Regions from separate parts of the Sulfurovum sp. NBC37-1 genome, predicted to be linked through region 1. Evidence: riboswitches for the same ligand, from Rfam matches in the RefSeq annotation. Region 1 holds a riboswitch; each other region holds the start of a gene.
The links. Region 1 has a riboswitch for cyclic di-GMP ahead of SUN_RS09560 (type IV pili methyl-accepting chemotaxis transducer N-terminal domain-containing protein). Riboswitches for the same ligand answer to the same signal wherever they lie in the genome.
Positions count from the first base shown of each region.

Region 2: it holds a riboswitch for cyclic di-GMP, as region 1 does, so the genes downstream of both, SUN_RS13815 (hypothetical protein) here and SUN_RS09560 (type IV pili methyl-accepting chemotaxis transducer N-terminal domain-containing protein) in region 1, are expected to answer to the same signal.
Region 3: it holds a riboswitch for cyclic di-GMP, as region 1 does, so the genes downstream of both, SUN_RS06140 (hypothetical protein) here and SUN_RS09560 (type IV pili methyl-accepting chemotaxis transducer N-terminal domain-containing protein) in region 1, are expected to answer to the same signal.

Region 1 is NC_009663.1:1,893,900-1,904,459, reverse strand. It holds gene SUN_RS13140 (thioredoxin family protein) at 1-3, shown strand, start outside; gene SUN_RS09585 (YidB family protein) at 4-441, shown strand; gene SUN_RS09580 (endonuclease/exonuclease/phosphatase family protein) at 458-2,002, shown strand; gene hemJ (protoporphyrinogen oxidase HemJ) at 2,006-2,440, shown strand; gene SUN_RS13795 (DUF2231 domain-containing protein) at 2,501-3,502, shown strand; gene SUN_RS09565 (c-type cytochrome) at 3,524-3,880, opposite strand; cyclic di-GMP riboswitch class I at 4,008-4,088, shown strand; gene SUN_RS09560 (type IV pili methyl-accepting chemotaxis transducer N-terminal domain-containing protein) at 4,160-4,951, shown strand; gene SUN_RS09555 (type IV pili methyl-accepting chemotaxis transducer N-terminal domain-containing protein) at 4,944-5,723, shown strand; gene SUN_RS09550 (type IV pili methyl-accepting chemotaxis transducer N-terminal domain-containing protein) at 5,737-6,561, shown strand; gene SUN_RS09545 (hypothetical protein) at 6,592-7,566, shown strand; gene SUN_RS09540 (ATP-binding protein) at 7,579-10,560, shown strand, end outside.
Region 2 is NC_009663.1:2,155,173-2,165,732, forward strand. It holds gene SUN_RS10770 (lasso peptide biosynthesis B2 protein) at 138-587, opposite strand; gene SUN_RS10775 (hypothetical protein) at 600-1,037, opposite strand; gene SUN_RS10780 (nucleotidyltransferase domain-containing protein) at 1,034-1,351, opposite strand; gene SUN_RS10785 (ABC transporter ATP-binding protein) at 1,377-3,143, opposite strand; gene SUN_RS10790 (hypothetical protein) at 3,199-4,092, opposite strand; gene SUN_RS10795 (asparagine synthetase B family protein) at 4,089-5,708, opposite strand; gene SUN_RS10800 (hypothetical protein) at 5,743-5,922, opposite strand; gene SUN_RS10805 (hypothetical protein) at 5,968-6,645, opposite strand; gene SUN_RS13815 (hypothetical protein) at 6,657-9,356, opposite strand; cyclic di-GMP riboswitch class I at 9,415-9,513, opposite strand; gene SUN_RS10815 (hypothetical protein) at 9,597-9,980, opposite strand; gene SUN_RS10820 (hypothetical protein) at 10,068-10,560, opposite strand, start outside.
Region 3 is NC_009663.1:1,213,767-1,224,326, reverse strand. It holds gene SUN_RS13025 (bifunctional diguanylate cyclase/phosphodiesterase) at 1-1,983, shown strand, start outside; gene SUN_RS06150 (CYTH domain-containing protein) at 1,986-2,459, opposite strand; gene murA (UDP-N-acetylglucosamine 1-carboxyvinyltransferase) at 2,465-3,733, opposite strand; cyclic di-GMP riboswitch class I at 3,914-3,988, shown strand; gene SUN_RS06140 (hypothetical protein) at 4,019-4,582, shown strand; gene SUN_RS06135 (hypothetical protein) at 4,669-5,007, shown strand; gene SUN_RS06130 (ATP-dependent helicase) at 5,008-7,077, shown strand; gene SUN_RS06125 (sensor histidine kinase) at 7,228-8,229, opposite strand; gene SUN_RS06120 (response regulator transcription factor) at 8,219-8,902, opposite strand; partial or broken gene SUN_RS13770 (cytochrome P460 family protein) at 8,910-9,338, opposite strand; gene SUN_RS06110 (nucleoside deaminase) at 9,737-10,198, opposite strand; gene SUN_RS06105 (NYN domain-containing protein) at 10,199-10,560, opposite strand, start outside.

The sequences.
Region 1 (10,560 bases):
TAGATGGATATGAATGAACTTTTTAAGATGGGTGCCTCGTTAATAGAGGGCAATAGCGATGATGCAACAACAGGGCTTGATCTTGAGAATATCACGACTGCCCTGAGCAAGATACTGACACATGGAGACGGGAATATCGATCTGGCTTCTATATTGACAAAACTTTCAAGTAACGGTCTTGGTGAGATTGTCGGTTCATGGCTGGGTAACGGTGAGAACAAAGCGATTGATCCGGAAAAAGTTCCTGATCTGCTTGGAGAAGAGCGTGTAAGTACCTTTGCCCAGGAACTTGGCGTAGGAGAAGAAAGTGCCAAAAAAGCATTGGCGGATGCATTGCCACAGGTGATAGACCGGGTTACTTCAGGAGAGAACAACATTGTAGACCAGATGATGGGTGGTTCGGGAAACCCAATGGACATGCTAAGCAAAATGTTTCGATAAACTGAAAAGATCACCTTTGCGCTATCTTGTTTTCTTACTGTTCCCCCTCCTGCTTTTTTCCAAACCCTTCAAAGTGGCTTCCTACAATGTTGAGAACCTTTTTGATGCAAACCATCAGGGAACGGAATATGAGGAGTATATCCCGGGGAAACACAACTGGACGAAACGTATGGCCGAGATCAAACTTGACCATACAACCGAAGTACTTTGCGATCTCGATGCCGACATCGTGGCGTTGCAGGAAATAGAGAATGAAAGTGTTTTCAATGCTTTACAGAAAAGACTCAAGAGAGTAGGCTGCCCCTACCGATACAGCGCGATTACCCATAAAAAAGGCGCACCCATCCAGGTGGCGCTTCTGTCTCGTTTTCCTCTCAAAAAGCATAGGGACCTTCAGGTAAGCTTTTCTCCCTATGTCCGTAACATCCTGGAAGTGGAAGCAGAGGTCGACGGGTATCCTCTGACGATCTTTGCCAATCACTGGAAGTCTAAAAGCAGGAAAGGGGTTGAGAGCAAACGGATCGCCTATGCCAGGACACTTGAAAAACGTATCTTGTCCATGCCGGCAAGCAAAGAGTACATAATCCTCGGAGATCTCAACTCCAACTACGATGCCTACCTGACACTGCCAAAAAAACTGAATGATACACAGGGAAAGACCGGGATCAATCACATACTGAAAACGATTGACAACAATAAACTCATCAGTAAATCCCAAATACGCAAAGCCCCTGAAGGAATGCACTACAGCACCTGGAATGAGCTGTCTTACAAAGAGAGATGGAGCCACAGGTTCTACGGACACAGGAGTACACTTGACCATATCTTGCTGCCGCCTTCGATGTTCGATGGTAAAGGCATTGACTATGTCAACAACTCTTTCAGGGTTTTCAAGACTGACCGACTCTTTACTTCAAAAGGGTATATCAACCGCTGGCAGATCAAGAACGGGAAACATACGGGCAGGGGGTATTCCGACCATCTCCCGGTCTATGCGATATTCGATACAAAACCGTATATTCCTTCTGTAAAAGATATGCCGGAGAAAGCAACTGTGGGTAGTATCGAAGATCTTTACAAAATGAATCAACTGGACCATCCTATTGTACTTGAGGATGTTGTAGTCATCCTGAAGCGGGGGCGTTATGCCGTGGTTAAACAGTCACCAAAAGGACGGGGTATTTTTATATTTGGCGTAGTAAAGGGTATGAAAGAGGGGATGAAGCTCGACCTTCGTGTACAGGAGATATCGACCTACAAAGGACTCAAAGAGATCATGGCACTGGTCAAACTGAAAGAAAAAGGTACGGCTGACCTGATACCTTATTATGCTTCTCTGGATGTGATGAAACAGAATGAGGTGGTACGTAATCTTGTGGGTGTGGTTAAAAATGGGTATTTGTACGTCAATGGCAAAAAGATATCCCTCTATTTCAAAAACCGGAAACTTACACCCCAAAACGGGTCAAAAATCAAGATAGACTATGCACATCTTGGGTATTATAAGAAGTTACAGCTGGTCATTTACAGCAAAAAAGATTTTACGATTTTGAAGGATTGAAAGATGGCATATTATACATGGATACTGGCATTTCACGTCATGAGTTTTACAAGTTGGATGGCAATGCTTTTTTATCTACCGAGACTTTTCATTTACCACAGGGAGCATGCCGACAACAAGGCTTTTGGCGAAGTGGTGGAGGTACAGGAGTACAAGCTCTATACCTATATAGGGGTACCAGCTATGTGGGCGACGATACTTTCGGGTGGACTTATGCTCTATCTGAATCCCGGTATTTTTCAAAGCGGCGGATGGATGCATGCGAAACTCTTCTTTGTTGCTTTGCTTATCGCATACAGTTTTTCACTCAATATGATACGTAAAAAGCTGATCGTTGATCCTTACTACAAAAGCGGGAAGTATTTCAGATTTTACAATGAAGTACCGACACTGCTGATGATTTTCATTGTCATTATGGTTGTAGTCAAACCGTTCTAGTCATAAAACTAAATAGTTTTGTGTTATAATCTCTAAACATCAACATTTAAGGAAAGAATTATGGAATTACCAACTCTACCGTTTAAAATACCTGAGATACCGCTTCCGTTCGATATACCGGCACTTATGCACCCACCGGTCGATCACTTTATCATTGCATTGCCGATCGTGGTGCTTTTGTTGGAGATTATTAATCTTTTTACCAAAAAAAGAGCGATAGGAATGATCTCTTTCTTCTTGCTGATACTGACTGTTGTGGCGGCAATTGCTGCATATCTTACAGGATCAGCCGATGGAAAACACGCATGGGATCTGCTCTCTGAAGCGGGACAGGCGGACCTGAAGGCCCACAAGACACTTGGAACATACCTGATGCTGGCATCGGGTATTGTACTTGTCTTTAAATTGTTCTCTGCCATAATTAACAGAGGGATGATGAAAGCACTTTACCTACTGGTACTCATCCTTTTTGTAGTGGGTATCCTGAAGCAGGGCAAAGAAGGTGGTGAACTGGTCTATACTTACGGTGCCAATGTCAAGATCGTGAAGACCAAAGATGACGAACTCTTTGACTGTAAAGATGACCTGAGTGATTATATAGCCGAAGAGAAAGAGGCTGAAGAGGAAGCGAAAGCGGCGGCAGAGGCCAAAAAGACAGAGGAATCTGCAAAGCCTGAAGACAGTGTCAGCAAAGAGGAATCTGCAGCAATAGCTACTCCAGAAGCTGTAAAAGACCACACAGCAGCAGCTGCAGAAGTAGAGGAGGCTGCATCGAAAGAAGCATTTGAGACTAAAGAGGACAGTGCAAACTTCAAAAGTGAAGCTCAGGTAGACGAGAAAAAAGAGATCGCTCCTGCCGAACCAACGAAACTTGAAGACAGTGTCAGTAAAGAGGAGTCCGCTGCAATAGCCGCTCCAGAAGCTGTAAAAGATCATGCGGCAGCATCTGCAGAAGTGGAGGAAGCTGCATCAAAAGAGGCATTTGACACAAAAGAAGATAGCGCGAACTTCAAAAGTGAAGCTCAGGCAGATGAGAAGAAAGAGATCGCTCCTGCAGAATAGTGCTTTAATTGTTTACAGTGATCAGGAGCTCCCGTCTCCTGCATTGTCATCATAATCCAATTCGTATACTTCGTCTTGTTCCGTTCTTTTAAGGGTAGAGAGGTACTTCGCCATCTTGGCGGTCTGGTTTCTATCCAGGTTTTTTGCAAATGAGATCATGACATTTCCAAATGCCGTCCGTGTTTTGCCGTTTTGCAGGTCTTTAAGCCTTTTGAGCAGTACCTCTTCTCTTCGTCCCTGCAATCTAGGTGATGCACCGATACCTTCCCCAAAAAGCCCGTGACATCCATGACATCCGTTCTTCAAATAGACTTCCGAGATCGTCTCTGCATTTAACAGCAGGTTCGACAAAAGTACAAGTAATATCTTTTTCTTCATTCCAAACACTCTTTTTTGGTATATTATATTCATAAAATGATGAAAAATCAATTTTGATAAAAAAATAACTTTTGTTTAATATTATGCCAAGTATAATCAATAAAGACAAAATGTAAAATTGTCTAAAAAATGAAAAAGCCAAACTTGTTGTGAGACAGGGACGGAAAGTTATGGGACTTTAGAATATCAAGTTTACCAGACTGCCATAGATAAAGTAGTATCTATTACTTCATATTACTTTAATTGTGGTTCCTTTTTCAATATTAAAAAGGAGTTACAATGCATAAACCTCTCCAACACTGGATAAAAACCCTTCTAATAATGTGTTTCTCAATCGGATTTTTGCATGCCATTGAGATTGTCAACCTATCCCAAGCTGTGGATGTCGCAGGAAAGCAGCGTATGTATACCCAGCGGATGCTGAAAGATTATGCAATGATCGGTCTGCAGAACAATTTCGGAAATCCAAAAGAAGACCTGACGAAGACGATGGCGAATTTTGAAAATCACCTCGACTCACTGATCGCATTCAACAAAGAGCCCAAAACAGAAGAGAGCCTCTTGAAAGTGAAGAAGATGTGGGGACCCATTAAAAGAGCACTGAATGAACCGACAAGCAAAGAGAAAGCCGGAAAGATGCAGGAAGATCTGGAAGCACTGTTGAAACAATCCAATGAGGCAGTTGGCCTCTTTGCCAAGCAGACAGGGAAGCAGTCTGGTGAGATTATCAATATCTCAGGGAGGCAGCGTATGCTCTCTCAGAGAATGGCGAGTCTGTACATGCTGAAAGTCTGGGGGGTGGATGACCCGCAGTTCAAGAAGAAGATGGATGCGTCTATGAAACTTTTCAAAGATTCCCTTAACCGCCTGATGAAATCCGATATGAACACTCCGGAGATAACGGTACTTTTGAAAAAAGCGGAAAGGTCTTTTAAGTTCTTTGAGATCATGAACAAGTCAAAGTCGAAGTTTATTCCGGCTTTGATCTATAAAAAGTCCAATGATATTCTCAAAGATATGAATACTGCGACGGGTCTTTATGCTGCCCAGGAAGGTAAATTAAATGGCTGATATATACAAAAAAACAAAACAGTTGGGAACCTTTTTTCTGTTGACCGCTTCGTTGGCGGCAGTGGATATTCAGAGTCCTGAGGATGCGGTAAATATTGCTGGTAAACAGCGAATGTATACACAGCGTATGTTGAAAGATTATGCTATGGTCGGAATGGGAAATACCTTTGGAGATCCGGCCAAGGATCTTAAAAAGACTATCGATGAATTTGCAGACTATTTGGCGTCATTGAAAGGGTATGCGAAAAATGATACAATTAAAAAAAGTCTTGATGAGGTTGAAGCCCTGTGGAAACCACTTCAAAAAACATTGCAGGAGGGCCCGAAAATAGATAAAGCGGAAACACTGCAGGTGGATCTGGAAAAACTTCTGAAGGCGTCGGACAAAACGACAAAGCTCTTTACTCGGGAAACGGGTAAAAACTCTGGTGAAATTGTCAATATAGCGGGGCGTCAGCGTATGCTTTCACAAAGGATGGCAAGTCTCTATATGTTGAAAGTCTGGGGTGTCAAAGATCCAAAATTCAAAGTGAAACTGGATGATGCATTGACACTTTTCAAAAGTTCGCTGGAAAAGTTGGAAAAATCCCCGTTGAACAATGAGGAGATTAATATTTTGCTGGCCAAGGTAAAGCGTTCATTTGTTTTCTTTGAAATGATGAATCGCTCAAAGTCAAAATTTGTTCCAACCCTGATCTATAAGAAGTCGAATGATATCTTGAAAAATATGAACAGTGTTACACAACAGTATGTCAAAATTGAATCAAAATAAAAGGAAGATGAAGATGAAAAATGTATGGATAAAAAATATAAGTATGGCGGCGGCAGCGGTTTTAGTGTTCTCCGGAAATGTCTATGCTGTTCAGACAACAGAGGCACCGGCTGCAACAACGAAAAAAACGGCCATTGCCGATGTGGTCCAACTGATCGATATCGCAGGGAAGCAGCGTATGCTTTCCCAGAGGATAGCGAAGGATTATTTGTATGTCGGGAAAAAGATAGCCGTATCGAAAGCAAGCAAACAGCAGAAGAAGTCTATTGAAGAGATGATTGCTGCACACAAAGTACTGGTAGATTCCATCAATGATCCGGAGATTCAAAATCTGCTCTCTTTCGTTGAACTCAGTATCGAAGACTTTAAGACAACAGCAAACGAACCGTTCAATCTTGATAATGCCCAGCTGATCATCGACTTGAGCGAGTCTATGCTTGAGGGAAGCCAGTATGTCGTTAACTCTCTTAAAGAGAAAGTGAAAGTGAAAGAATCCGCTATTGTCGGAAAGTCCGGTAAGCAGAGAATGCTTGCTCAACGTATCGCAAAATACTATATCGCTTATCAGGCAGGGATCAAAGACAAAAATACGGTTGATCAAATGAAAGCAGCTGTTGCCGAATTTTCGGAAGCGCACAAGGCATTAATGAAAAATCAGGCAAATACCCCGGAGATAAATAGGAAACTTCATGAAGTAGACAGACTGTGGAAAATCGTCTATAAATTCTATCTTAACATAGAAAAAGGCGGACTGCCTCTGATTGTTTTCAATACGACAGATGATATTACAAAGAAAATGAATACGATCACGGCAATGTATGTTGAACTTTATAAGTAAGATGATTTGTAAAATCAAGAAGGATTTGAAATGAATAAAATCTTATGTATCTGTCTTTTGGCAGGAAGTTTGGCGTATGCAGCCCAGGTACACTCGAAAACAAGAGACAAAAGTAGTACACACAGCACACAGAAAAAGGTTACCAAAAAGAAGGCTACCCCTAAAGCTAAAGTTTCAAAAAAAACAAAAGATAATGATAATACACAGAGTGCACAGCAGAAAAAGGTTGCTACGGTCTCCAAAGTACTTTCAAAATCGGTAGACAATAACAATACACAAGATATCAATGAAAAGAAGGTTGCTACAATTACCAGGGGTGATGTCAAAATTCTTGAAGCTACGGAAAATATACGTTTTTTAAGTCAACAGATCGTAAAAGAGTATCTTTTTCTGTTCGTGACACCTCAGAAAGAGCCGGTAAAGGTACAACTGAAGAAGAGACTGGTCACACTGAGCAACAATATCCGAATGATCGCATCGACGACAAAAGATGTTGATTCAAAAGATATTTTGGAGTTCCTGGCATACAGTAAAGACCAGATTGCAGAGACTTTGTCTGAAGAGGTCACGGAAGAAAATGCAGCATTGATGCTTGACTACAGTGAAACACTGCTGGAAGGAGCTGACTCCATTGCCGCAGCACATGCGTATGATTTTAGCAAAGAAGAACGTATGCTGATGGCAGCCAAACAGATGGAGTATCTGGTAGAACGTATTATGAAATACTATATGGCACTGCATGTGGGCTTTGACAACCCTACCAATCGTGAACAGATGAATAAATCTATTGCACAGTTTGGAAATAAGTTAAATGATGTTGAATCCTATCAATACCCTGTGGATATCAATAAAGTAAAGAGTGAACTGTTGGGGTCCTGGTATGCCAATGGTATGTATTTGGGAAAGTCAGAAACACTTTTCATTCCGAAACTTATGTTGATGTCGACAGCCTATCTTGAAGACTTGATCGTCAAGATTGCCTTATATCATAATCAGAATCAGTAAAGGAGAATGAAGATGAATCTGTTAAACAATAAAAATATTTTTTCCTTTCTGATTGTACTGATTCTTGCCGGTTTAGGAGGAGTATCCTACCAGACATATTTTTCGTATAATGATTACAGGAAGGCCGAAGAGAGTAAAAAAGAAGTCCGTTTTGTTGAACTGCTCAGCCAGACAATAGATGCCCTTGCCAAAGAGCGCTTGGACAGTGCAAGCTATATGGGAAGTGGCGGTACTGCTGCTGACAGTGAATTGAAGGCAAGCCGTGAAGCTGTAGACCATACCGTTGGTTCTTTGGAAATGTATGTCAGACAGAATGCAAACCTGAGACTGCATAGCAAAAGAATTGCTATGGTTAAAAAGAAACTTTCGGAGGTCAGAAACAAGATCGATACGATGGGGTCCGACTATAAAGATATTTTTTATACCCTTTATCATCAGGAGATATTTCAGCCTCTTATTGGAGCGATAAGAGTGATTACAGCAGGGGAACAAGATCCTGCTATGAAAGCGTATCTTTCAAGCTATGCTGATTATTTGAAAGCCAATGGAAATGTTCTGCTGGAAGACAGTGGAATACTCTATGTGATCAATGGAAGATACCCTATGAAAGATGAAGATCTTCAAACCTGGGATCAGTTGCTTTTGCATGATGCTTTGCCCTCTTTGAAACAGATTACGGATTATAACCTGAAGAAAAGTCTTGTATCGATTGTTTCGGCAGACGCCTATGGGAAAATAGGGAATCCTGAACGTATTAAAGTACTTTACGATGCTGAGACAGGAGAGTATCAGATAACGCCAAAAGAGTGGATGAAGCAGAGCAGGAAGAAAACAGACTATCTGATACGGGCACAGCATATCCTGTTGGGGACGGTACAGGTTAAGGCGGCAGATCGCAGCATAGAAAGCGAAAACAGTTTAATGCAGTATGGAGCAGGTACACTTTTTGCACTTTTTGTACTTTTGGTTATGCTGATAGTCAATTACAACATCAATAGAGACAAACAGCTCTTCGATGATACTTTGAGAGATATAGAAGCTGTTCTTAACAAAGAGCAGCAAAAAGAATTGCAGAAACTTATCGACAGACATGATATCAATAATATTTATCGATTCCTCGTCAATACCATACAAGAAGCCAATGAGGCAAAAGACCTCTTCCTTGCAAATATGTCTCATGAAATTCGTACACCTCTGAATGGAATCGTTGGCTTTACCCAGTTGTTGAAATCTACAAATCCTACTCCTGATCAGGAAGAGTTCATTACCGTCATAGAGAACAGTTCCGACAACCTGCTTGCGATCGTGAATGATATTCTGGATCTCTCGAAAATCAAAGCAGACAAGATTGAGCTTGAAAGCATTCCTTTCAATGCAATAGAGAAGTTTGAATCCGCTATTGAGTCTTACGGGGCAAGGGCGGCGGAAAAAGATATTGAACTTGGGGTATTTATAGATCCGGGTCTTCCTACACCATTGATCGGTGATCCGACTAAAATTTCTCAAATCATTGTCAATCTAATCAGTAACGCGATTAAGTTCACAAGTACGCATGGAAGCATTGATGTTCGTATAGAGAAGATGAATGAAACGGAAGAAAACGTTACTATGAAATTCTCTGTAAGAGATACAGGAATTGGTATTACTGAAGAACAGAAAGACAAAATCTTCGATCCCTTCTCCCAGGCAGATGTCAGTACCAGCAGAAAATACGGCGGTACGGGTCTGGGGTTGGCTATTTCCGTAAAACTGACTGCCTTTATGGGCGGTGAACTGGATATTGAAAGTGAAGAAGGTGAAGGATCGGTGTTCTTCTTCTCTCTGACCTTGCAAAAAGGTGAATCCGCTTCTGTACTGCCAAGACCTGTCATGAACGGATTTACTGTAGCAACGGTACTTCCGGATAAAAATACAGAGAGTATTCTTGCACGCAATCTCCAAGAGTATGTGGGTGCTACAGATGCAAAATTTATGATCTATGACGAGGATGAAATTTTGCAGGAAAAAACGGATGCTCTGCCTGATCTGCTCTTTCTAGACCATAGCTATTTCCAGCGGGAAGATGAACTGGAAAAATATCTTGATTTGTATATAAGAACGATACTTTTCACAACAAGCGATAAAAAACATCAAATTGAATCCCTAATGGATAAGATTGACAAAGTTGTCTATAAACCGGTCAATCTCACCAAAACATACAAAGCACTTGAAGTTGTTTACAGCGAAATAAATACTGTGGATGTATCACGGCATGAGGAAGAGAACGAAAAGAGATTCTTCAAAGGCCTTAACATACTGGTAGCAGAAGACAATGTTATCAATCAAAAACTTATTTTGAATGTTCTGAACAAACTGGGTTTACAAGTTACGCTTGCCAATAATGGTGAAGAGGCACTGCATTTACGCCAGAAAAATAACTATGATATGATCTTTATGGATGTACAGATGCCTGTGATGGGAGGGATCGATGCGACAAAAGAGATCCTGACCTATGAAGAAAAAAACCGCAAGCATCATATTCCTATCGTAGCATTGACTGCCAATGCATTGCAGGGAGATAAAGAGAAGTATATCAAGGCAGGTATGGATGATTACTTGTCCAAACCACTTGTACTAGAACATCTAACACAGTTGTTAGAGAAGTATTTTGAAAATAAAATGATAAACAATAAAGAAGAGATAGCTGAGGAGGAAGTAAAGTCATCTATGGTACAAACGCAAGTGCCTACAGAAGAAGATTTGAGTCCAAATGACGAAATACCTGAAACTGAAGCCTCTTCTGAAAAGGAAGAAGAAATGGAGACACCTGTTGAAGCAATAACCATTGAAGCAGATATTCTTCTACATCATGAAGAGCCTTTGTCATCAAAAGTATATGCAACAATGTTGCGAAATTTGGGATATACCGTAGATGTTGCAGACTCTACCATAGATTTTATGGATAAAGTGGAGAACAACTATTACCACTTTGTACTGTTTGATGCCGATTCATTT
Region 2 (10,560 bases), 260 kb from region 1:
TGGGTAGCATTATACCATTCTATAAATTTAGCTTGGGATTTTATGTAATACCCAAAAAATTTAAATGAAATCCTCGAAGATTTATCATATTCATGGAGATACTCAATCTGCATTTTTTTATCTGATCTAACCATTTTTCACCACCCAAACACCGACAACACGGTAAACGCTTCATGTCCTCTTCCTCCGGTAACAATGGCATCTCCGCACTGTGCCCAAGCATGGGCTTTCATTTTAGCTTCATTCTCTTCGTCTTTGGCTACCCCAAGGTAGAACACTCCGGATATCCCACGTTTTTGCAGCATTTTCTGGGCCGTGAGTGACTGTGTCAGGCAGGCACTTTCCCAGGGGGTGTAGGCTGAAGCCCTGACGATAGCTTGGCCTACCAGACGGGCCGTATGCACTTCCTCTTCACTTAAGGGTGTAAGCTTTTCCACTGTTGTTTTATGTTCCAAAGAACAGGTCAACCGTTTAAACGAGACAGTCAGGATCGCCGCTCGTATCTTCCCCAGTGTCACACAGGCTTCGATAAAAAGCTTTTTCTCTTCTGACGGCAACTGCGTGAATTTTTTAAATTTTCGGATCATTAAAAAAGTGCGCTATTTTTGGTATTGCTCAGTGTATTTCAAAGTGATTTTAGCCAATTCGATTAAATCTGGTGTCAGTTTCATGATATCTTCAAACAGTTCCTGAAGATAATCATCTATATATTCGTGTGCAATGGCGTTGCGTAGATCCTTGATCTCTCTGATCGTTTCAATGTTCTCAAAAAGTCCGCGCTTGTGGGCATTATTGACCGTATCTATCAGTGTGCCCTGATTTTCAAACTCAACAGCATCGATAGCACGGAACATCTTTCGTACCAAAAAATCGATCATTCTGCCAAAGCGACTGCATAAGTTCTCATAACTGTCAAACTCGTCAACTTCATAACTTGGTTTCAGTCCGATTTTAGTAGTTTCTTCAAAAGAGTGCTCCAGCCAAAACAGCTGTTTTTCCAGCAACACTCTGTTCACAAGCAGGTTTTCTATACTCATAGCTCTACCGCCTGAGGAAAGATCATTTGTAAAAAAGCTGTTTGCATTGTACCACTATCTACAATAATATCCATTTTCTGTTCTCCAAACATTTCAAAAAAATGCCAGCGTATCTTGCTAAGATCTTTACGGGTAATATTTTTAGAAATAATGAGAATATCAATGTCGCCACCCTTTTTCACCATATCCGTTCTCGAACCAAAAAGATATAGCTTTGCATTTGGGTCCATAGACAATACAGAGGCTTTAAAATTATCCACCTCTTTTTGTGTCAAACGAATCTGCTTGCGATCTTTATTATTTATTCTTTTCATGCAAAAATTATACCATAATGGAAAACTATCTTAGATCAAAATCCTCTTTGATCAAACCTTTGTCTTGAAGCGATCTATAGGACCCTTCAAACTTCACCTTGCCTTCTTCAATCAGGTAAATATGCTCCGCCTGCCTGATGGTCGTTGTCCTGTGGGCAATAATGATGGTCGTTCTGCCCTCAAGAAACGGTGCCAGTGTTTCGTAAAGATGGAACTCGGTCGCATTGTCCAGTGCGGAGGTTGCTTCATCAAAAATGACGATCTTCGGGTCGGAAAGTATAAGTCTGGCAATTGCAAGTCGCTGACGCTGCCCGCCGGAGAGACGGATACCATTCTTGCCTATACGTGTCTCCAGGCAGTCTTCGAGATGACGTACAAATGTTTCGAGCTGTGCCGCCCTGAGTGCCTCATAAATTTCTTCATCGCTCTTTTCACTCGAAAGCGTAAGGTTCATCCGAATGGTATCGTTGAAAAAGAGTGCCTGCTGCAGCATCAGCGCCACATTTTCACGCACTACAGGTAGGCCTATCTGCTCTATGGGGACATTGTCGTAAAGTATCTCACCTTTGTGCGAAGGGTAGAGCCCCACCATGATCTGCGCAATAGTCGTTTTTCCGCTGCTGCTGGGACCTATGATTGCAATCTTCTGCCCCGCTTCCACTTTCATCGAAACATCGTACAGTACCTGCCTGCCGTTCCCGTAGGAAAAACTGATGTTCTTCAACGCAACGGATGTCGTTTCCCTGCCCTCAAAAGGATCCACCTCATGCGGATAGTAAGGTTCCTGCGAGAGGGCAAGCAGGGTATTGATACGCTCAAGCACCGGTTTGCTACTCCGGTAGGAGATCATCAGTCCCATCAGCTGCTGTACCGGCTGCACCAGTATAGCGAGGTAAAAAAGGAAAGCGATCATCATTCCAATGCTCAAGTCCGAATAGGCTACGGCGGCGATGCCTAATGCTCGGAAAATGTCCACTACAGTATTGGTCAAAAGTGTGGACGAACTGTGTGCAACTGCTGCCTTGTACCCATAGTCAAGCGATGCTTTTTTTATCTTTTTCGCGCGATTTTGCAGCAGGTCAAAAAAACTTCGCTCCTGATTACTCGTACGCACCTGAATGAAAAGTTCAAGAGTCTCGTTGAGCAGCTCATGGTAGAGCTCATACGCTTCATGCTGACGGCGCAACAGTTCTCCCGTTTTACGCCCGAGCAGTCTTGAAAACCCCAGGAAAAGAGGGTTGAGCAGGAAGACCAGCAGCGCCAGCACCCAGTTCATCCAGAGCATCACTGCAGCAATGCCTGCCAGCATGAGTGAAGCACTCAGAACCGTCGTCACCATCTGTCCTGCAAAGCCACTGACCTTCTCCACATCCTGTACCGTTTTGGAAGCGATGCCTCCCGACTTGAGCGCTTCGTACTCGGAAAGCGAGACACGTTCCAAATGGTGCAAAATGCGGTGTCTCAGCAGATAACTTATCTTTTGGGTGATCCTGGTAGCAAAAAAGGTTTTTTTGTTGTTGAAGAAAAAAGCAGAAAACCGCAGGAGCAGCACCGTTGCAAGTATAACAGCTATGTAAACCCATGTTTCATGCGTACCAAAGAGCGCGGAGATCGTCTCCGTCATTTTACCCGGGTGCTCCAGCAACACTTCATCGATGAGGAGCGGGATGAGCATGGGGATAGGCAGTAAAAGCAATGTCGCCAGAATGCCGTACACATTGGTACGCCAGAAGTCACCCTTTTGCGTTTTGATCTGGCGATAGAGTGTTTTGAAACTGTATGGGCCTGTCATCCGTTTGCTTCACCTTTTTTAACGTATTTTAGCGAAAAATCAAGTAGGTTAAAACCTACAGTTCCCGGCTTTTCTTTACGATGGCTTCATAGACTTCAGGCAGGCGTTCCTTGTCCCACGGTACCAAAACACGGTAAACGGGCACCTGCATTGCCATCTGTGTAAAAAAATTGAAACGCTCTTTTTTCATAAATGTAAACTTGAGGAAGCTGCTGTAAAGAAAGGCTTTGAACCTTCCGATGCCTTTGGGAACGGTTATTTCAACTGGGGCATCCGGTTCAGCCGGCTCTAGCTCGAAGAGCGCTTTTATGGGAGCGGGTTTCCTAGCGAAGTTCTCTGCACGATGGCCAAGAGTCTCAGGTTGACGGTAGGGGCGGTGGTAGGGAAATGAAGGGTAAGCGATATACTTTCCGTTCTCTTCTCTGACCGGCAGCGTATCATCCGCATAAAGGGTATGCCCCTGCCTGATGAAATAGTCCGTAAGTATCGATTTCCCGCCAAAGGAGGGTGCGGAAAAAAAGACTGGCCCTCCGCCTATCTCCACGGCGCCTACATGCAGCATTTTATAACTTCTCTCCAGCTCGAGTACTATCGGGAAAAAGGTATGATAGATCCAGAACTGCAGCAGTTTGGGGGTGAACGCCTTCCCCTTCCCATACAGAATCCGTCTGTGTTCACTCTCCCATACCAGGCTCAAAACATTCTCTACCTCCAGCCCCCAGTCATCATCTTTTCCTATCTTCTCAGGCGGCGTATTACTCAAATAGTAGCATCCCCGTTCTGACAGATATACCAGTGCACTTCTCCTCTTAAACCCTTCATAAGTGCCGATCTCTCTTACTTCGACCCTATTGCCACTGCCGTTCTCCGGAGAGGGAAAATCAAAAGAATCATACACTTTCTGCAACTGCGGCTGGTCAGAAAAGAAGAAACGGTGCGCATGTATCATAAGCTCTCTTCTCCCTTTGCCTCTTCCCTCCCGAACCGATGATACCTGTACCAATACTCGACATTGACAATGATCCACAAACGGGAAACATATCGCAGGTTCCCGTTTCGGTACTTTTCAAGGCACCACTCGATGTCGGCCCGGCTGATCAGCCCGAGCCTGACAATGTGAGGCTCTCCAAGCAACGCGTTAAGGTCTATCGCCTCCATCTGCTGGGAGAGGAGTTCCGAAAATTCCGCTTTGTCTCTGCGCTGGTTGATCTTTTCGGGCAATATGCCTTTCATCGCCTTTCTCAATATCCGCTTGATCGTCCGGTTGGCGTATTTCATCTCCGGCGGAAGCGAGACCGCAAACTCCACCAACTCTTTGTCAAAGAAAGGGTGACGGTACTCAATGCCAAAATGACGCTCGGCACAGTGGAAAATATTGCCATCCATAACAGTGCTGTGGTATGGAGAGGAAACCATATCGACCGCATCTTTGAATGCAGGGTTTGTGATGCCCGCTTCTTCTGGCAGGCCATCCATTTCACACTGCTCCCAAAAACGGTTTTTTCTTTCATTTCTTCCCAGAAGTGTTTTGAACCGATGCACGTTCTTCTGCCCTAGAAGCGGTGCAAGCACATAAGATTTAAATGCACTCCCGGGACGGCGGTGCGTTCTCATTTCACTGAAGGCTGCGGAAAGTTTTCCTCTTGCGAACAGGTCATACAGCACATAGGGAGTGCCGGTAAACAGGTGGTCGCCCCCCTGGCCGCTGACCACAACTTTTTTTCCGTCTTCTCTCATTTTTTCAAGCATGGGAAGCAGCATAGCAAAGGTCAGGCCTATGGGCCAGTGGGGGCTTAAAGCATAAAGCGACTCCAAAGAATACTTTTGACGATAATCCAAACTGTCCACAGGGATCTTTTGATGGTTTACAGGGTACTCTGCCAGCACGGCATCCACATACGCACCCTCATCGCAGGCAAGCAGTCCGAAATCCATCGAATAACTGTCGATCTGCCCGGAGCCTTTCTTCAGCGCCAGCAGGGAAACGACCGAAGCGGAATCAAGTCCTCCGCTCAGTTCAAAGGCAGTCTCTTCCGGCGAAGAGGTTGACCTCTCGACTGCCTGTTCAAACAGTGCTTCTAATCTTTGTGCCGCCACCTTTTCATCGATGCCGTAGTCTATCTCGATTTTTTCGGGAAACCAGTAGCGTTCTATCTGCTTTTCCCCGTTCTCGATGGTCATACTGTGCCCGGAAGGCAAACGGTAAATCCCTTCATACATCGTCTCATGATAGTCTACTGCAAAACATTGCATCATGGTTTGCATGGAACGGAGATTCGGTTTTTTGGAAACGGAAGGGAGGGAGAGAAGTTCTCCTATATCCGAGGCGAAACGGTACCCCTCCGGGGTTTTCGTATAGTACAGCGGCGCTATCCCGAGTGGGTCGCGCGCGCAGAATGTCTGTTTGCTTTCAGTGTCGTAAAAGGCGAAAGCGAATGCTCCTTTTAATTTGGCCGGTAATCTTTTGCCATAGCGATAGTAGCTTTCTTTAATAGTCCTTTCCTGATCGGAATGGCTTTTTTCACCATTCCCATTCACTAAATAAGCAATAAAAATACTATTCAACTATATCACATTATCTTACTGTTTTTTTTACGAATTACCAGCCACCTGGATCTGACGGAACATTGGCACTTTGCCCACCACTATCAGTACCGCCTATTGTGGATCCTTTTGTTGCCATTCTCACATTCGCTATTATTTCTATTTTCGGAGAAGAATACGGTTTCTTTTGTCTCTCTGTTTCTCCTGAGAAATCCGAATGGTTTTTTTCTATCATTTTATATTTTCCTGTTTTTTCATAATAAGACTGTTACCGTAGAACCTACTCCGGCAACACAACCGGCTTAAAGTCTTTTTTCCTAACATCACCCCTGACCCATCTGAAGGTCCTGGTATGGTTGCCGTCCATTGAGAGGTTGGCGTATTCGAGTTCATCCACACTGTAGGTCTGGTGGTTGTCCACATCGACTAGGATAAATCTCTTCTTCATCTTTTTGTCTGTTCCGATCTCTATGTATCTTACGTTTCCGTTCTCTTTGATATAGTTCACTTTTATGGCATCATCAAGCTTGATGTGGATCTCTGCGTTTGAGAGATCGACTGTTTTCTGGTTTTTGACCTGGAAGGTCCAGACGGCTCTTTTGTCTGCTCTTGCCTTTTTGTATTTTCGGTAGTCACTCCAGTAGTCACCGGCATCACCCTCTTCCCAGTCGTAATGGGGGAAGACCACCTGAAGTACTGCAGGACCGTATGCAGCGACATCATGTCTGTCTTTTTTGGCTTTACTTTGTTTAAGCTCGCCGAAGACACCTGCACTGTTATGTTCATAGACGCTACCGTCCTCTGCGGTGGCGGATACTCTCGTACGCATGTACCATCCTGCTTTTTTGGCTTTTTGTGTTTTTTGTACGCTTTTACCACTTCCTGCCTGGAGCATGGTACCGCCTATCATCAGCAGCATTGCGAGGACAAGAAGTATCTTTGTTTTTTTGTTTTGCATTGTTTGCTCCTTTACTTGTTCATCAGCGGGTAAGCGAAATGGTTGACATAATTATCGGTCTGGTTCTTCTCTATCTTGATGAAGAATCCTTCCATTGGTTGAATGGAACCATCAAAGCCCGGGGTTGCAGGGTCTACTGCCATGTAACCGCTCACAGGGCCTGTTTTATTACTGTCATGTTTATAGACGATCTTGTTGATATAGTTGTCATTGGCTGTATTGCCCATCTCATTGTAAGACGTTCCACCCGCATTGTGCTTGAAATAGAGATCAGAGAGCTGAAATGCGTACGGGAAGGGGTTGCCTGCCATATATTTCTTGTAATCGACCGTATTAGGGTCACTGACTTCATTTTTGGGCAGCAGGTATTCGTGTACTTCTGTAAAGTCGGGATTAGTGATACCTACTGATGAAGAAGTAACCGTTGAAGCGGGACTCAGGTTCGAAAGTGTTTTATCGATCGTGATGTTTTTTTCATTTCCTGCCCCTCCGAGGTCTGCAATGATCCAGTAGCCTTTTCCTGGCACTACCGTGTCTGTGGCAGCAAGCTGTGCTTTGGTAGTATTTTTATGGCCGCTGTTGATCTCATACTGGTCTGTTCCGCTCTGCTTGAACACGACCCAGTCGGTACCGTAGGCACCCAAGTCGCCGCCAAGAAGGTCTTCGATATGGTTCGAACCCGTGGCGCAACAGAAGCTGACGATCTTCCATTGGAAGTGTGTGAGTGTGGTTCGGTTTTTCCCGCAGAGGAATTCGCGGTAGGCGGCTTCGTGGTTGCCCGTGACTTCGTCCTGAATATTTCCGCCATCGTCTGGGTCAGGATCTGTTATGTAACCATTTACGTGATTATAATCATCATCGTTATAGTACCATGTTGGCATACCGTTATCTCGTACAGTCGGGTTGGGCGTACAAACAGGCTGATTTCTACCTTCTTCGCAGTCGGTGTAGCCGTCGTTGTCGCTGTCGCTGTCGAGGAAGTCGGCAGTATTGTCTCCATCTTTATCCGGTGGGATCAGGCCGTTACTGCCCACGACGCCTGCAGTATTATGATCATATTGATCTGCCAAGCCGTCACCATCGTCATCTGTCCAAGTAGAATCAGGTGCATCGTAGCCTGAAGTTGGCTGCGCTTCTACATTGTCCGGAATACCGTCGTTATCACTGTCGAGGTCGAGATAGTCATCGATTCCATCACCGTCACTGTCTACAGCATACTGGTTGGCATCAGGACAACTTGCACCATCATTATTACCGGTTGGAACCGAACGATAGAGAAATGTTGCGGTCGGAGTAGCAGTATCATAATCGACAATCTCATAAATGTATCCATTATTATTGGCTGCAAACAATTTACTGTTGTCTGCTATAAATGTTGCACCCCATCCTTTACTCAAATCAGCCCCATCCGGCGTTGTAACAGTTAGCTTAACATTGGTACTGGTATTGTTGCTAAGATTTATTTTATATAGTCTTGTATTATCTGCACTTCCTGATGTCTGACTAGTTGATCGTAACCCGTATGCCATAACTGTACCGCTTGAATCATCTATGGCAAAGTCAGCAGCATTTTCCGATCCAGAAGTAAATGTTATCTCACTCAGTATGTCACCACTTTTTATCCACTTGTATAACTTAGTTGTACTTTTGCGTGCATAAAGTGCTCCATTATAAAAATCTGCCGCATAGCTGTCGATTTTGCTGTTATTGATCGTATTGGCTTTTTTAATCTTGCCACTGTAACGATCTATCTCTATCACATCATTTTTTACAAGTGAAGTACCATAATCATCGGTCGTAGCTGCACGCACCGATGCGTAGAGTTTACCGCTTTGATCATCAAAGCCCATCGCATTGATACTTGCTTTCTGCCCTCCTATAGGTAAATAAACCTCATTTTCAGGATCAAACACATTTAATACACCATCGATCATATGGAAGAAACCATAAGCACAGTTACCAGCACCCTGTATCTCCACGGCATCCAAGATTCCGTCATTGTCATCGTCGATGTCCCAAAAATCCGCTACGCCATCACCGTCGGTATCTTTCGCATGAAAATCTATATTGTCCAAAAGGACATGCTGCTCTGTCGGATTATTCCGCGGTACATTAGTTCCTGAAGTATATGTAACATTGAGTTCAGTGATATACTCATTGCTAAACTGCATCGTGACATATCCATCTGGATCATCATCATCAAGAGGCCCTGACTGGTCACTTTCATAGTCTCCTGCACTGTTTTCATCAATATGCGAACCTTTTGCCACATTGTCAGGCTCATATACATTCCCATCATCATCTGCCGCTTTGATAATAACGCGATCCTCAAATTTAGCACCCAAAAACTGGTCCGCATAATCAATATCTCGAATTCGCAGTTTGGTAATCTGTATAGGCTGGGAAAAATACAATGTCGTCGTTACGCTTTCCGTTTTGGTGTTAAAATTCACATCAAGATCCAGCGATGTATCGACACTGTCAGTTATATCATTAGGCTCATTATTTTCGAACCTACCCGTGTTTCCGGTAATATCAACATCCACATCGATGTGACTACCATCCACATTGGTATAATTTTTTGAAAGATCGCCGGCATCCCATCCTCCCTGGCTACTCCAATCCAGTGTCGCGGCAAATACCGAGCTTCCAGCCAGTGTCATTCCCATAACTAATAATCGTTTCAGTATTGTTTTGTATGTATTTTTCATTAATTGCCTCTTCTCTGCAAGCAAATTATACTTAATACAGCGTATAAATTTTTTCTATTTAGGCAACCTGGCGATCTTCTCGTCTGCTGCCAGGCGACAGCATCAAAGACCCATAGCTTTCCGAACCTGCTTCGCAACAGGGGTGGCGTTTTCTTTCATTCTTTAAATTCCTACTATTTTATCTAATTTAGGTTGAATTTAATATAAAATGTAGGTTTGGCCGTGCCAAACCTACAACTTTTACAAAGGAGGTTCACCAAATTTGTTGTCCGGGTCTTTTGGCTTGGGTTCTATCCACTCCACATCCGCACCGCCTATAAGCTGGCTTCGTTTGACCGAAGGGGTTTCATCTTCCGCTTCCTCCTCATCATTTGCATCAGACATCTTCGGATTCTCAGCAGAAACACTCTTTTCTTTAGTCTCAGATACAACATCCTCTACAGGCTCTGACCTTTCATCTGCTTTTGCAGTATTTACCTTGGCGGCAGATACTTTTCGTTCTTGTTTTACCGTTTTATGCGTTACAGCATGTTTTTCACTCTCTGCGCCACTGTACTTAAAGTAACCGATCACAGCCAACACAAGGAGAATCACTCCATAGATCAGCATTCTTTCTTTTGGCATACTATACTTCCTTTCCAGTTCAATTTACTTATGTCACCTTCTAACATTGCCATCCAAGTTGGACTTTAATCTTTGGTGGGACAAGACCTACTCCGGCAACACAACCGGCTTAAAGTCTTTTTTCCTAACATCACCCCTGACCCATCTGAAGGTCCTGGTATGGTTGCCGTCCATTGAGAGGTTGGCGTATTCGAGTTCATCCACACTGTAGGTCTGGTGGTTGTCCACATCGACTAGGATAAATCTCTTCTTCATCTTTTTGTCTGTTCCGATCTCTATGTATCTTACGTTTCCGTTCTCTTTGATATAGTTCACTTTTATGGCATCATCAAGCTTGATGTGGATCTCTGCGTTTGAGAGATCGACTGTTTTCTGGTTTTTGACCTGGAAGGTCCAGACGGCTCTTTTGTCTGCTCTTGCCTTTTTGTATTTTCGGTAGTCACTCCAGTAGTCACCGGCATCACCCTCTTCCCAGTCGTAATGGGGGAAGACCACCTGAAGTACTGCAGGACCGTATGCAGCGACATCATGTCTGTCTTTTTTGGCTTTACTTTGTTTAAGCTCGCCGAAGACACCTGCA
Region 3 (10,560 bases), 680 kb from region 1:
GTTGAGCTGGGCACATTCCGCTACCTGTACGCCAATGATGCGGCTATCCGGAAACTGGGTTATACCCGTGAAGAGATATGCAGACTTTCCATTCTGGATATCAACAGAGAGATCACCCATAAACAGCTTAGGGAATTTGAAAAAGAGATACGGGCCAATGGTACGGTACTTAACAGGACTGTCTACACAAAAAAGGATGATAGTAAATACCCAGTACAGACCTATGCACAGTACGGAAAATACCATAACAGGGATGCTATGATCATCTTCAACCTTGATATCAGCCATTTGGTAGCCATCGAAAAGAAAGAGATAGAACAGGCACAGATACTCGAACAGATACATGATGCGGTGATCTCAACTGACCTGGACAACAAAATTATTCACTGGAACCATGGGGCAACCGAGTTACTGGGGTATGATGCTTCTGAAATGATCGGGAGGAACATTGATATTCTCTATCCGGAGGATGAGCTTAAAAAGGCACAATGGATGAAAATGCAGACACTTCTGTACGGATCCTATCGAGACCAGATACGCAAACAGACTAAAGAGGGAAAGATGATCTATACGGATGTATCTGCTTCAGTTCTAAGAGATGAGAAAAAGAGGATCATTGGTATTACACGTTATTCACAGGATATTAGCCAAAAAAAAGAGATAGAACTGGAGTTGTTGGAACAGACCAAACAGCTTAACTTCCAGGCGTACCATGACCCGCTCACCCAGCTCCCAAACAGGACGCTCTTTAACGACAGGCTGGAGCAGACGATCACCTATGCGCATAGACATAATGAAAAGTTCGGGGTATTCTTCATTGATCTGGATAACTTCAAACTTATCAACGACACACTCGGGCACCATTTGGGAGATGAAGTACTGAAAATCGTTTCACACAGGTTTTCCAAGTGTATCAGGGAAGAAGATACGCTTTCGCGTCTGGGAGGGGATGAGTTTACCGTATTGGTACATGAGCTCAATACACCTGAATCTGCAGCAAAGATAGCTGGGAAGATGATGGGTTCACTCAAAGAGGAGGTCGTAGTAGAGGGGCAAACACTACATGTGACCGCCAGTATCGGTATCAGTCTTTACCCCAGGGATGCGGTCTACAAGAACGACCTGCTCAAATATGCCGACAGTGCCATGTACAAGGCCAAGGAAGTGGGCAGGAACAATTACCAGTTCTACTCATCCGAAATGACCAACCTGGCTATGGAAAAAGCCACGATGGAGAAGGAGTTACGCAAAGCAATAGCAAAGAACCAGCTGCGTGTCTATTATCAGCCACAGATCAATGCGCGTAACAGGAGTGTAGTCGGGCTAGAAGCGCTTGTACGATGGGAACATCCCGAAAAAGGGCTTATATTGCCTGATGCATTCATACCTTTGGCAGAAGAGACGGGTCTTATAAGGGAGATGGACTACTATGTCATGCATCAGGCCATGAGCGATATGGTCGAGTGGTATCATATAGGTCTTAACCCGGGCATACTCTCTTTGAACCTTCCTATTTCACAGCTAATGAAAGAAAACTTCTTCTACACACTGCAGAATACAATACTGAAAACCGGTTTCAAGGTCAAATGGCTGACGTTCGAAATAACGGAGACCCAGGTAATGCTCAACCCAAAGCACTCCATTAAAAAACTCTATATGCTCAACCAAATGGGGATCAAGATATCTATAGATGATTTTGGTACCGGTTATTCCTCTTTGGCCTATCTGAAGCGTCTACCCGTAGACAAGCTGAAGATAGACAAAACTTTTATTTTTGACTTACCGTACAATACCGAGGATTGTGCCATTACAAATGCTGTGATCGCACTGGCGGAGAGCCTGCATCTGGAGATCATAGCAGAAGGTGTGGAGCACAGGGATCAGGTACGTTACTTGTTGGAGAACGGCTGTTACATCATACAGGGCTACCATTATTCAAGACCCATCCCCAAGCAAGAAATGACCCAGTATCTGATGCGTTAGCGCTAGCTATCAGCCCACATGGAGTAGGGGTGATCGATAAGGTAGGCGTTTCTGTAGTGTGGATCGTAGGAGACTTCCTCTGTGACCCATGGAGGCTTTTGGAAGGTTTCGTGCTCAGCCTGCAGCTCTATTTCAGCAACGATCAGTCCTTCATTGTCCCCTTCGAAGATATCCAGTTCCCAGGTATGGTCACCATAGGGAATAAGATAACGTTTTTTTTTGATGTGAGAGGAAGTACAGAGCTCGGTAAGCATCATTTCTGCCTCTTCAACAGGTATGCCGTACTCGAACTCTGAGCGGGTCAAGCCTTTGGCTTTGCCTTTTAGGGTAAGAAATGCCCGGTCATCACTGATACGGATACGGACTGTGGCAGTACCGGCTGTAGGGATATAGCCCTGTTTAATGTGATGAGCGGTAGGAAGTTTGGGAAGTTTTGTGCTGTCAACAAGGAATTTTCGCTCTATCTCTTTTGGCATACGACTTACTTCTCTTCTTCTTTTCTGACGATATCCGCACCCAGCGCAGCCAGTTTGCCTTCCAGGTTGTCATAACCTCGGTCAAGGTGGTAGATACGACGGACATTGGTCGTTCCCTCGGCTACAAGCCCGGCAAGGACCAAAGCAGAACTGGCCCGCAGATCGGTCGCCATGACATCTGCACCATGAAGTTCTTTTACTCCTTTTACCGCAGCAACACTCCCCTTGAGCCAGATATCGGCACCCAGACGGTTCAATTCGCTTACATGCATGAATCGGTTCTCAAAAAGACGCTCCTCAATCAGGCTTTCCCCATCAGCCATAGCAGCAACAGCCATGAACTGTGCCTGCATATCGGTAGGAAATCCCGGATACTCTATCGTGATGAGATTGACAGGGTTGATAATATCTGTAGGATGAATGGTAATGCTGTCCTTAGCTATATCAAAGGTGAACCCCATACTTTCAAGTTTGTCAATAGAAGCGCGTATATGCTCCGCATTGACCTTGTTTAATGTAATCTCCGATTTTGTGATCGCACCGGCACAAAGGTAGGTCCCCGCTTCGATACGGTCGGGGATGATCTCTACGGTTTTAAATGCAAGCGGTATACCGTCCGTGCCTTCTATAGTGAGTTCATTGGTACCGATACCTTCTATCTTTACACCGGCATCAGCAATCATTTCACATAGTTGTACGATCTCAGGTTCTTTGGCCGCATTGATGATGATGGTCGTTCCTTTGGCAAGTGCGGCTGCCATAATGATGTTTTCCGTACCGCCTACCGTGATCTTGTCAAAAATGATCTTTGCACCGTGCAGTCCGTTGGGAGCGACAGCATGGACATAACCGCTTTCTATCGTAATCTTTGCACCCATGGCTTCCAGTGCTTTGAGATGCAGGTCAATAGGGCGCTGCCCGATGGCACACCCGCCGGGCAAGGAGACTTCACATTCACCAAAACGGGTGAGCAGGGGACCCAGTACCAGAATGGAGGCTCGCATCTGCGAGACGATCTCATAGACCGCTTTGGTCGAGGTGATGGATCCATTATTGATCTTTGCAACCGTTCCCTCATGTTCCACCACGCCGCCAAGCATGGTAAGCAGTTTGAGCAGTGTACGGATATCGACCACATTTGGCAAATTGGTGAGGGTTACATCTTTGTCACTCAGGATCGTTGCAGCGATCACAGGGAGCGCCGCATTTTTCGCACCGCTTATTGTCACGCTGCCACTCAGTTTTTTCCCGCCTTTTATCTCCAGATACTGCACTGTTCTCCACCTCTTTTTAATGTATAGGGATTCTATCAAAAGATTGGTTAAGAGTAGAAGAACAAATAGAATATTAAATAATATTATTATTTTCAGCTTTTCACATTAAAAAATAGAAAAATTTTGATATTATTCACTATGATTTAAAGTTAATATTATAAAATGTGCAGTACTATATTATCTAATATATGCCAAACCTGTTGCGAAACAGGGACGGAAAGCCACGGGTCTCATGAAGATAGCCGGGTTGCCAGACTTTGATTATTTAAAGAAAAGGGAACCGTGATGTCAAATAGTTTAGACAAACTTAAAGCACTTACCAGTCGTTTGGAAGAGGAGTTGTCACAGAAAGAAGCAGCTGCTGATGTCAGTACAGAGGAGAAAAGAGAACCCAAAGTATCACCCGTTCCCACACCTGCCAAAAAGAATGAAAAACCGGTTGAAAATATCAGCTTTGAGGGTGTCAGAGAAGAAAATATCGCGAGAGTCAAGGCTCTTTATGAAAAGCTGAAGATCTTTGAGAAATCTCCGAATTTTGATGATATCTTTATCTATAAAGCAATGAATCTATCCGGTATCGGTCTCAAAGAAGAAGATTTTGGAGAAGTACGAGAAGGAAAATATATCCAAATCATCGCTATTACCTACGAACCAGACAAGAATGGAAAGAAAAAAGCCAAAAACGTTTCACTCGGATATTTTGGAAAAGCGGAAACACTTGATCCTACACTCAAGAATGAGATCATTGAATTCGTACTACGATGGCGTTATGAAAAAGCTTTTCAGAACGTCGAACACTACAAAGACCTTATTGCCAGAGTAGAGACACCAAAAGAGACACTGTTTTAAATTTCGGTCTTTTTTCTTCTCTTTCCTAACCTCTTTTTTGCTACAATCTGATTCTTGACACACTATCTATATATATTAGGAAAAACATGCATCTCGAACTAACACCTGAAGCACTTTTGATTCAACTCGGCTATTCGCAGACCCCGCAGACACTTAATCAGATCAAAGATATCATCGCAAATACGGACGGTTTTGAAAAATTTTCTCCGCATCTCCCATCATTTAACGATGCACTTGCCGTGGAAAAAGGGTATATTGCTATGTCCAATTCGGAGAACTACCTTAAGATCAAATGTAACGAGGATAGTTCGGCAGACAACCTCAGTGCCTTCAACAAGATCGTCAACCACTGGGCGGATAAGTACAAACTGAACCTGAAAAAAGTCGACAACAAAAATACTTACTACATTCTCGGTCACATATAATTGCCACTCAGCACACTCAACGCTGAACAGCTCAGCGCTGCCACCGCATCTCTGGGACAAAATCTCATCATCGCCAGCGCCGGGACAGGGAAAACTTCAACCATCGTCGGGCGTATCGCCCATCTTCTAAATGAAGGCACGGACCCTTCGAAGATCCTTCTGCTGACCTTTACCAACAAAGCTGCAGGAGAGATGATCGCCCGTCTGGAGAGGTATTTCCCAAAAAAAGTCGTATCGCGTATCGAGTCAGGTACGTTTCATGCCGTCTCCTACCGATGGCTCAAAGAACTGCACCCCAACCTTGCGCTCAAACAGCCTTCAGAACTCAAAACACTTTTCAGGAGTATTTACGAAAAACGAAATTTTGAGCGAATGAACCTGCCTCTGGCGCCTTTTTCGGCCACCTACCTTTACGAGATGTATTCTCTGTACCAAAATGCCTCCCTTGAGGGATTCGATGAGTGGTTTTTGGAAAAGTACCCAGATCATGAAGTGATTATGGATGCCTATATGGACATTGTGCAGGAGTTTGAGAAGGAGAAGATCGATTACGGTTTTGCTTCGTTCAATGACCTGCTGCTGCGTATCAAAAGTCATCTTGAGGAGAACACCATACACTTTGAAGAGGTACTGGTAGATGAATACCAGGACACCAACACGCTTCAGGGAGCGCTCATCGATACACTCAAACCACGTTCGCTTTTTTGCGTCGGAGATTATGATCAGAGTATTTACGCCTTTAATGGTGCGAATATAGAAAATATCGCTACCTTTTCCAAGCGATACCCCGATGCCAATGTTTTTACACTCAAAACGAATTACCGCTCTACTGCCCCCATTCTTTCTCTTGCCAACAGGGTCATAGAGCGCAACGAACGCATTTACCCCAAAAAACTTGAAGTAGGGCGTCACGGAAAGACCCACCCGCCAAGACTGCTGATGTACAAAGACCTCTTTGAACAGTATCAGGCTATTGCACAGAGCATCAAGCATACCCATGTTCCCAATGACAACATTGCCGTGATCTTCCGCAACAACTCTTCTGCAGACGGGATAGAAGCGAGTCTTCGTGAAGTGGGAATACCGTGTAAACGAAAGGGTGGAACAAGTTTTTTCGATGCCAAAGAGATCAAATTTCTTCTCGATCTGCTCTCCCTGCTGGTCAACCCCAAGGATATGATGGCGTTCATACATGTTTTTGAATATGCATCAGGCGTGGGTTCCGCACTTTCCAAAGAGTTCTTTCAGTGTTTTCTTCATTTTGGGAACGGTAATTTCATGCAGGGGGTTCTCTACCCGGTTAATTCGGAACTTCCCAAGCTTAACCCCAACAAAAATGTTCAGCTCGGGCTCTTTGACGATGACCATGAGATCGGTTCAGCCACGCGTTTCAAACATCTCGATCTTCCTCACAGTGTTTACGGCCATCCTTTACTCAAGCACCCGAAGATCATTCAGGACGGTGTAAAGTTCTTCAATGATTTCTACAGACTGATGAATGAGATCAAATCCGAGAAGAATCCTGCCAAGATTCTCCGGACAGCCATTTCATCCAAACTCTACAGCGGGATCGTTGAAATGCTCTCGACACAGAGAGGGCGCCTGAAAACCGGAGAGGTGGACGAAGAGAAGAAGAAAGTGGCACGTGAACGCATTTTGCGTAAAGCCAACCTGCTGCTCGACCTTTCACGACAATACAAAGAATTGGGCCGATTCGTCAATGCCATGGTGCTGGGCGGCGGAGAGCTCAGTGAAGGGGAAGGGGTGAATCTGCTGACGGTACATGCCAGCAAAGGCCTGGAATTCCCGGAAGTTTATGTAGTCGATCTGGTGGACGGCCGTTTTCCCAATAGAAAGATGATGAGCAGCATTGAAGAAGAACGAAGGTTGTTCTATGTGGCCGTCACACGAGCAAAAGACAAACTCTACCTTTCTCTTGCCCAGTACGACAAAGTCAAGAAAATAGACTACAAACCTTCACAGTTCCTGCATGAGGCAGGGTTGATCAAAGGGGAGTTCGTTGAACCAGAGCCCAAAAAGAAGAGGGTGAAGAAAACGGCAGAAGTTTAATAAGGGCACCGTTAATAACAGACAATAGGTGGCAACTGACCCCCGTACTTCTGCTATCTCAATACGAGGTTTACGTGGCATATTCTTCTCCTTTAGATCCGATAAACTTTACAGACCTCTTTACTCTAAAATAAGGTGAATACAGTTGACTCATTGAGGTATTAAAGCTATTTTAAACCCATTCTTATACTTGGTATCACATGCTAAAGAATAATCATTTTTTTGTGCTAGATTTTTTGTTATTGCAAGTCCCAATCCAAAACCGCTTTTAAGGCGGTTTTTACTTTCATCCACTGTATAAAATGGTTGAAAAATTTTCTCACACTCTTTTGTCTCTATGCTTGTTCCTGTGTCTTGCACTATAAGGGAATTATTTTCTAAAGCAATAGTGATACTACCTTTAGTAGTAAACTTGATACTATTGTCAAGTAAATTTATGATAATCTTTTTCAAATCTGTTTTAGTAAATAGAATCTCATCTTCTTCTTTCATTGCATTTATCAAAGTGACACTTGCATCAGGCACAAGGAGTACAAATATTTCTTTATCTATAAATTCTTTGAGTTGTATCTTCTCTTTTTTTACAACACTTTTCATAGACCCAATAAATAAAAGTACGTCACTGAGCAGTTCATTCATATAGTGAGTCTCGTATTTAACTTTTTCTAAGACTAACGGTATATTTTCATTGGCTACCAAACCATCTTCTATAGCCTCTATATTCCCTTGTATAATAGTCAAAGGCGTTCGAAAATCATGAGCAAATGAGCGAACCATCCATGTCAGTTCACTATTTTTTTCTTTGAGCTCATTAATAGAGTTCTCCAGCTGTATGGAAACAGTGTTGAGTATTTTATTTATCTCAGTTATCTCATCTATATATTCATTTTTATCATAGAGAGTAAAATCTTCTTTAGATATTAAAATAAGTCTCTTTTGTATATCTGCAAATTTCTTGGAAAAATAACTTCCAATCAAATAACTCAACAAAGCAATTACAGGCAAAACGATACTAATAGTTATGACTATTTTTGAAAACATTTTCATACCGATAGGAACATCAATAATATAAAATGTCATAAAGGCGGTAAATATTGATATGATAAATCCTGCAATAATGTAGGAAATCAGTAGTAATTTTTTAATGCTCATTTATTATGTACCCTTGGCCATGAACTGTTTTAATGTATTCTACGGTATCGAATTTTTTTATCTTTTTCCGAATATGCGAAATATGTGAGTCAATTCCTCTACTGTCTATTTCACCTAAATTATTTTCATAAATCAGATATGACAACTCCTCTCTTGAAAAAAGTTTTTTCGGATTGTTTATAAGGGTAAAGAAAAGTAAATATTCACTAGGTGTAAACGCAAGACCACGACCATTTATTTTAATCTCTTTTTTTGCATCATCCAAGGAAAGGTTTTGTAGATTTATTGACTTTTGGGATATTAGAATGTTTTCTCTTCTAAAATATGACTCCACTTTTGCAAGCAACTCTTTGGTACTAAAAGGTTTTGTAATATAATCATCTGCACCGTATGCATATCCCTTGAGTTTAGTTTCTTCTTCATCAAGAGCACTCACTATAATTAAAAATGTTTGTGGTGAGAATTCTCTGAATTTTTTGCAAAGCGTAAGTCCGTCAACATGAGGAAGCATAATGTCAATAGTTGCCAGGTCGTATTTATCTGTACGTAATTTAGCAAGAGCTTCATTGCCATCTGTAGATATATCTACATCATACAAAGAGGTGTCAAATCTTTGTACAATCAAATCAGCAATGGCTTTTTCATCTTCGATGACAAGAAGTTTTTTTTTCATGTACTCTCTAAAATGTTTTTTGAAAGTGCGTAAAAAGATAATCATCACTTTTTACACTCGCATGGCATGCAATACAGCTTTGTGTACCTTTAGCCCAAGGCTTATAACCGTCTTTAGTTTTGACAAAACGGGCATAACCCCAGTGGTCTCCGTCATGATTAAACTTTTTACTGTTTTTTATCATCTATTCGACTCTTTGTATTTTATCTGATTCAAGTGCTCCCGGCCAAGTCGGCATTTTTTTCACACTCCATCCGATTTTTACAATTTTACTTCCATCAGGCATAATCTTAGTCTGATGTAAAAGAGCATTATAAGCAACTGGATTTGCTAAAACATATCGTATCTCATTTTTATCGGTTCTGAAATGGGTGGCAATAATTTTATAGTTTTGATACCCCTCAATTTCTTTGAAGGCCAATTTATTATTTGGCATTTTTAAATCTGGAACACCAGCATTGTTCGTTAAATAAACATCGGATTGTGCGAATAAGCCTGAAGCTAAAACTGTTGAGATTAGAACTTTTGTTATTGTTTTCATAAAATATATCCTCGTATTTTTAAGATAATTGTATTATAAAAAATAATTGTGGAGATTATCTAAATATTATATAGTTTTTTGTAGATTCTATTTATTCAAGGAACATTATATACCGATCAGCTTATAAAATTTAGCACCTAAAATTGGCGTTAATAGGACAAAGTGTTCCGTTATTTGTCAAATAATCGTTTTAAAGGACAAAATGTCCTCCCTGGATAAGAAGGCAAGAATGCAGTAACCAAAGAAAAAACCATTTGACACAGTACGAAATAACCTACTTATACCGATAGCGATCAATAAGGTATTTTCTCCGGATCTTCATACCACACACTAAAGAGTGTCTGACATTGTTCATGGGGTGTATGCATAAAGGAGACCGGATCTTTTTTCTTCCCCAGAATGATCTCGGTGATCAGGCTGTCGTCAAAACCAATGCGGGCAGCATCTTCTTTTGTGTTACAGTAGTAGACCCTCTCTATATGTGCCCAGTGGATCGCGGAGAAACACATGGGACAGGGTTCTCCTGTCACATAGAGCGTGCATCCTTCAAGCTTGAAGTTTTGGAGTTTTGCAGAGGCATTTCGTATGGCGATCATTTCGGCATGCGCGGTGGGATCATTGGTTTTGACCACTTCATTGTGCCCGGACGCAATGATCTTTCCGTCTTTGACAATAACGGCACCGAAGGGACCGCCGTCTCCTGCTTCTATCCCTCTTTTTGCTTCAAGGAAGGCTTCCCGCATAAAAGGGTCCATTTAACTCTTCCAGCGTTTATCTCTGATACTCAGCTGTTTGGTGTGCTCATCGTAGGCGATATCAAAAAGGTCTATTTCCTTGACAAGATTGCTCAGTTTCTTGTAGCCGTAGTTGATGGGTGAAAAAGAGGTAGAATTGTTGATGTAGGTCCCCACGTCTGCAAGGTTTGCCCAGCCGTATTCATCCATGGTATGGTCCACAGCATTTCGCAGTACATTGACCAGCCAGGTATCCTGGCGCATCTCTTTGCCGCTTTTGCGTACAGGTGTTGTTACTTCAGCGTTCGGTATATCTTCATGCTTGACCGATGTCGCCATCAGTTTTTCGGTAAAAATGAACTGTGAACAGGCTGCCATAAAGG